2 regions of the Paenibacillus azoreducens genome follow, and region 1 is predicted to be linked to the other one. Evidence: riboswitches for the same ligand, from Rfam matches in the RefSeq annotation. Region 1 holds a riboswitch; the other holds the start of a gene.
What was found. A riboswitch is a leader RNA that binds a small molecule or an ion and turns the genes downstream of it on or off. The one in region 1 is predicted to bind S-adenosylmethionine.

Region 1 (3,416 bases):
AATGCGTTTCGGGCATGTTGTCAAAGTTCATCCCGTAGATCCCCGTTATGACGGTCAGCGGCATGAATATCGTCGTAATCGCGGTAAAAACGCGCATGATTTCATTGGCACGGTTGGCGATACTGGATTGGTAGGCTTCGCGAAGGTTGCCCATCAAATCGCGGAAGGTGTCAAAAGTTTCGGATATTTTAACGGCATTTTCGTAGATGTCGCTGAAATATTTTTGCAGCTGATCATCAATGAGCCGCAGATCTCTTTTGTTGAGCGTGTTAATCAATTCTTTTTGCGGCCCCAACACTTTTTTCAGCCACAAAATTTCACTTCGCAGCCCGATAATTTCATTCAAATGCGATTTTTTGGTGTGCATCAAAATATCTTCTTCCAGCTTCTCGATCTTGGCTTCGATCCGGTCGCCTACCGTAAAGTAGTTGTCTACAACGAGGTCGATCAGCAGATACAAAAAGCGGTCCGGAGTACTGACTTCCTGTTCCCATAAAATGGGTTTCAAGCTGCGAAGCTCATGGATCTTCTGTTTGGTCACCGTAATGATAAAGTGGCGGCCCAAAAAGACGTTAAGCGAACGCAGGAAAATTTCCTCGTCATCAAAACGGATGGAATTTACAACGATAAAATAGTGATTTTCGTAGATTTCGATTTTGGGACGTTGTTCTTCTTCGCTAAGGCAGTCTTCCACGGCCAAATCATGCAGGGAAAACAGCGGCTGCAATAGCGCAAGGTCGTCCACGTCGGCATCGATCCAATAGAATCCTTCGGGCGGGGCTGTCATGGTAGTTTGGATGTCGTCAATCGGGCTGAAAACGCCCGCATTCACCAACCGGATTTTCATCTGATCTTCACTCCTCCATCCCCTTCATGCCCGGCATGTCAGGGAAAGCTTTATTTAAAGCACAGGAAAGAAATCAGCATGGCCGGTGAGAATTTCGGAAGAATTAAACGGGGAACCCGTTAGACAAAGTCAGCGAAAAACTTCCCTGTGCGAGCAAGCTGATTTCAGTTCTATGCGATTGTGTTGAATTGGACTTCAGCTTCGGGCTCGGGTCGCCTTCCATCTTACATGTCACCTCTGTCATATGGGTTTTCAAACACTTGTCTAGTATACGCCGAGCCATCTGACCTTTCAAGCAGAAAATAGACGGCTCCTGCGCCTGTTTTAGTGTATGACAAAGGCTGGAAGTACACCTGAAAATAATCGGTTCAAAGTTTTTTCACGGGCTCTTGACGAAGGATGTGATTATGATTTAAAGTATTGATCAAGAATTACAAAAGATTTTAAATAAAACTTCATACAGCGAAATCTTATCAAGAGCAGGTGGAGGGACTAGCCCGATGAAACCCGGCAACCGGCGTGCGAGCGCACGGTGCTAATTCTTGCAGGAAGCAGCTGCGACAAGCGGATGTTTTTCTGACAGATGAGAGAGGCGTATAAATTAACGATAATGACCTTTCTCTATCCGGGAGAGGTCATTTTTGTTTGATGTGCACCTTGCTCCCCGAATGATTTTCGCCACCTAAAAAAGGAGTGTTGAATCATGCCGATTAAAATTCCGGACGCGCTGCCGGCAAAAGAGATTCTTAGCGGAGAAAATATTTTCGTTATGGATGACAGCAAGGCGTACCATCAGGATATCCGTCCGCTGCGGATTGCCATTCTGAACATCATGCCTACCAAGGAAACCGCGGAAACCCAGCTTTTGCGCTTGCTTGGCAACTCGCCTCTGCAGGTTGACATCACGCTGCTGCATCCAAGCTCGCATACGTCCAAGAATACGTCCCAGGAGCATTTGCAGGCATTTTACAAGACGTTTGACGAAGTGCGGCACCGCCGGTTCGACGGCATGGTTATTACCGGAGCTCCGGTTGAGCGGCTTGATTTTAAAGATGTGACCTATTGGGATGAACTTGGTGAAATCATGGCTTGGTCCAAAACCAACGTCACTTCGACGCTGCATATATGTTGGGCTTCACAGGCGGGACTGTATTATCATTTCGGCGTGCCGAAGTGGGATTTGGAGAAAAAATGCTTCGGCGTATTTCCGTTCACAGTCAACCGGCAAAATGTCAAGCTTCTCCGCGGCTTCGACGAAATTTTCTATGTGCCCCATTCCCGTCACACCGAGGTCCGGCGCGAGGACATCGAAAAAATCGACGAACTCGAAATTCTGACCGAATCCGGGGAAGCGGGCGTAGATCTGGTGGCTACCAAGGATGGCAAACAGATTTTTGTGTCAGGTCACTTCGAATACGATCCTTATTCTTTGAAATGGGAATACGAGCGCGACATTGCCAAGGGAATGGAAATGGAGATTCCGAAGAACTATTATCCAGACAATGATCCAAGCAGGATTCCGCCGGCGGTATGGCGCGCCCATGCCAACTTATTATTCTCAAATTGGCTGAATTACTATGTATACCAAGAAACGCCTTACGACATTGGAGAAATAATGGAAGTGTGGCCGCAGATCTGACGTATGATCATATCCAGGGAAAACATGGGGGAGAGCAAGATGGAGAAGAAACCATTAAATATCGAAAGCAGGCTTGCGCAGATCGGTTCAATGGAAGATCCGGTAACCGGAGCGGTGAATTTCCCGATTTATCAGGCGACGGCATTCCGGCATCCGAAGCTGGGGCAAAGCACAGGATTTGATTATGCGCGTACAAAAAGCCCAACCCGCAGTGTACTGGAGAAAGCGGCTGCAGAGCTTGAATCGGGGGATGCAGGATTTGCCTGTAGTTCCGGCATGGCTGCATTGCAGACGATTTTTTCGCTGTTTGCGCAGGGGGATCACTTGATCGTTTCGTTAGATCTGTATGGAGGCACGTACAGACTGCTTGAAAGAGTACTTTCGAAATTCGGAGTCAGCGCAAGTTATATTGATACAAATGATCTTGATGAGCTGGAAAAATCGCGCCGTCCGGAAACAAAGGCCGTTTTTATTGAAACGCCTACCAATCCGTTGATGATGATCACCGATATTGAGAAGGTGGCAGCATGGGCCAAGCGGCATCAACTGTTGACCATTGTGGACAACACGCTCCTTACGCCGTTCTTTCAGCGTCCGATAGAGCTTGGGGCTGACATCGTCATTCATAGCGCAACCAAATATTTGGGCGGACATAACGATGTATTGGCAGGTTTGATCGTAACCAAAGGCAAGGAGCTGTCGGAGGAGATGTTCTTTTTGCATAACTCCATTGGAGCCGTGTTGGGGGCAAGCGATTCTTACCAACTGATGCGGGGGATGAAGACGCTGGCATTACGGATGGAGCGTCATGAATCGAATGCCAAAGCCATCGCCGAGTTTCTGAAGACGCATCCCGCAGTCGCCGAAGTATTTCATCCGGCATTCCCGGAACATCCGGGGCATGAAATTCAAAAGAAGCAATCCAACGGA
Region 2 (3,416 bases), 3.3 Mb from region 1:
AGCTCTGCTGGTGGATGTTCCGGCTGGCCGCTGTGCAACGGAAAGATCATACCTGAACTTACAGGCAGCGTCGGTGTCGCGTTTATCCATCGCCTGGCAGCCCTGGTTCTGTTGATTGTAGTGGCGATCATGGCCCATTACGCCTACTGGATGCATCGAAACAGCCGCGAGCTTCGGACTCTTGGAATCGCTGCCGTAACCTTATGTTTGCTGCAGGTATTTAGCGGTGCCGGCATCGTCTATACACTTAGCAAACCTGAGCTGTATATTTTTGCCGCACTATTCCATAATCTGCTTATTTCCTCGTTGTTCGGCGTACTTTGCTACCTGAGTGTAAGAGTGTGGCAGCTCGGGAAAGAGCCTGCCGAACAGTTGAAAACCGCCTCGAATGTTTAAATATACCATTTTACTGCCGGGAGAGAGGCCGATGCTGCGAACATTGCTTGGAGAAATGCCCCGTCAAAATAACGGGCTGTTGGGGGAAGCCATTCAAACGATGTATCAAACGATTCAGCTGCTGCAGACGGAAATGAAGAAAAACGCAGACCCTAGCCATGATTTTCGCAGATTGGAAATATGGACGCGCGGACTTGTCTCCTCGCTGGACGAGCTTGAACAAAGCTGGTATGCGGCCTGTTTTTTTCGCAAATCGGTCAAGGCGGGGTATGTGGATGATATGACTCCCCGGGAGCAAGAGGAATATGCCAGATACGTCTATTTTTACAAGAACGGCTTCATCCGTGTTTTTTCGGTATTGGATAAGCTCGGGACCGTATTAAACGATCTATACGATTTGAATACGTCCAAAGTCAAAGCGCATTATTCGTATTTCACCGTCCTGAGACAGTTTCATTATCTCAAGCATCATCCGAAACTGGCTGACGAGCTGTCCGTCATCAAAAACGAGTACCGCGGCGTGATGAATGTACTGCGCAAGCGGCGGAATGCGGAAATCCATTATATGAATGCGGAAATGCAGGATGATTTATGGCAGCGGCATCAAGGCCTGAACAACAAAGTGGAGCTGGAGGATCTGGATCAGCATCTGGATGATCTGAAGCGGGGACTCGATATGGTTTGCAAATCTTTGCTCGCCTCTTTTCGTTACACGAATGAACTGTGGTCGCGAAAAGGGATGAAGACGTAAACCTGTTCAACAATTTTCCTTTTGACAAGTCGGGCAAAAGTGATTATACTGAATCACATGAAAATATAACAATTAATTGCATACATTTTTTCTTATCGAGAGAGGCGGAGGGACAGGCCCGATGAAGCCCGGCAACCGATTTCGGAGCGGCAATAACCCGAGTTCTGAAATGACATGGTGCTAATTCCTACAACTGCAGGCAAAGACTGCAGATTGGCAGATGAGAAAGGAAGCGACTTCACATAAGAAGAGCCCTTTTGAATTTTGTCAAGAGGGCTCTTTTATTTTGTCTATTTCCGGACGGAAAGAAAGATATAATAGAAGCCATAGCGTAAAGAATCAAGAAAGGAGAGCTTCGGTTTGATTGAATTGAAACAGGTAACAAAGAAATACGGTAAAGGAGCTAAAACGACAGAAGCTTTATCCGGCCTGAATTTGTCGATTCGAAAAGGTGAGATTTTCGGCGTGATCGGACATTCCGGCGCTGGCAAAAGTACGCTGATCCGCTGCATGAACTTGCTGGAGCGGCCGACTTCGGGAGAAGTTTGGGTGGATGGAGTGGATCTGACGAAACTGAACAAACAGCAGCTTCAAAATAAACGCAGATCCATCGGCATGATTTTTCAGCATTTTAACCTGTTGAGCTCGGCGACCGTTTACGATAATATTGCATTCCCTCTGCAGTTGGCCCATGTCCAGAAAGAAAAGATTGCCGCGAAAGTGAATGAACTGCTGCAGCTGGTTGGGCTTGAGGCACACCGCGACAAGTACCCGGCGCAGCTGTCCGGTGGACAGAAGCAGCGTGTCGGCATTGCCCGCGCATTGGCCAGCGACCCGCAGGTGCTTTTATGCGATGAGGCGACTTCTGCTTTGGATCCGCAGACGACGGATTCGATTCTGAAGCTGCTCCTCGACATCAATCAAAAGTTCCATTTGACCATCGTCCTTATAACGCATGAAATGCATGTCATCCAGAGCATCTGCGACCGGGTGGCGGTCATTCACCAGGGGGGAATCGTCGAAGAGGGGGCGGTGACGGAAGTGTTTTTGAAGCCGCAGCATCCCGTGACCAGGGAGTTCATCCTTGGCGAAGCAGGGGAGTCGGCACAGCTTGCGCTGCAAGCACCGCATGACGCTTCATCCCGTCTTTGCAAGCTGACCTTCTTGGGCGCTAAGACGTATGACTCGATTTTGTCCAGAACGGCCAGACAAACCGGCGTAGACTTCGCCATATTGCAGGGGACCATCTCCAAGATCAAAGACATCCCTTACGGCCAACTGATCGTCCGCCTGGAAGGGGATCCCGGCCAGATTGAGCAAACCATTCGCCAGGTTGCAGCCGAAGGTTTGGACGTGGAGGTGTGGGACTGATGTGGGGATTTGATTTTTCGCAGCTGGATTGGAATGAAATCGGTACGGCGAGCGTCGATACCTTGAAAATGCTTGGCGCTTCGGCCATTTTCACATTCATCCTCGGGTTGCCGCTGGGCGTGCTGTTGTACCAGACTTCACGGTCTTCAACCGGATGGGTGCGCGTGGTATATACCGTATTATCGGTGATCGTGAATATTCTGAGATCCGTGCCGTTCATTATCCTGATCGTGGCGCTCATTCCACTCACGGTGTCGATCGTCGGGGTTTCCTACGGGGTACTCGGAACGATCCCGCCGCTGGTCATCGGGGCCGCGCCGTTTTTCGCCAGACTGGTGGAAACTTCGCTGCGCGAGGTGGACCGGGGCGTTCTGGAAGCCGCGCAATCCATGGGCGCTTCAACCTGGCAGGTCATCATGAAGGTGCTGCTGCCTGAGGCAAGACCGGGCCTGCTTGCAGGCATTACGATTACGGTCGTGACGCTGGTTTCCTACACCGCGATGTCCGGCATGGTCGGCGGGGGCGGCCTGGGGGATTTGGCGATCCGCTATGGATATTACCGTTATCAGAAGGAAGTCATGATTATTTCCGTATTGTTTATGATCATTCTGGTGCAGGTGCTGCAGATGGCGGGCGACCGGTTCGTCAAGCATTTTACGCGCAAGTGATCGCATGATGAAAGGCAATGCCATCCGGGATTTCGGATGTTCATAGGAAAGCTTCGCTCAGGCATGATTTTCCCTACAGAAAATAGTCATGCGCGAAGTTTTTCATAAATAAATCTTATTAAACTGATGAACTTAAGGGGGATTTAAGATGAAAAAAGGATTGTTTGCAATTCTCAGCTTGATTTTGGTCGTGGCGCTTGCCGCTTGCGGCAGCAAAAGTGCCGATGAAA

Region 2: it holds a riboswitch for S-adenosylmethionine, as region 1 does, so the genes downstream of both, L6442_RS07255 (methionine ABC transporter ATP-binding protein) here and metA (homoserine O-acetyltransferase MetA) in region 1, are expected to answer to the same signal.

The regions. Positions count from the first base shown of each region.
Region 1 is NZ_AP025343.1:5,764,828-5,768,243, reverse strand. Features, by position in the region: gene corA (magnesium/cobalt transporter CorA) at 1-847, opposite strand, end outside; SAM riboswitch class I at 1,315-1,437, shown strand; gene metA (homoserine O-acetyltransferase MetA) at 1,551-2,486, shown strand; gene L6442_RS25500 (aminotransferase class I/II-fold pyridoxal phosphate-dependent enzyme) at 2,526-3,416, shown strand, end outside.
Region 2 is NZ_AP025343.1:1,710,984-1,714,399, forward strand. Features, by position in the region: gene L6442_RS07245 (COX15/CtaA family protein) at 1-396, shown strand, start outside; gene L6442_RS07250 (Cthe_2314 family HEPN domain-containing protein) at 428-1,147, shown strand; SAM riboswitch class I at 1,237-1,374, shown strand; gene L6442_RS07255 (methionine ABC transporter ATP-binding protein) at 1,508-2,518, shown strand; gene L6442_RS07260 (methionine ABC transporter permease) at 2,518-3,186, shown strand; gene L6442_RS07265 (MetQ/NlpA family ABC transporter substrate-binding protein) at 3,335-3,416, shown strand, end outside.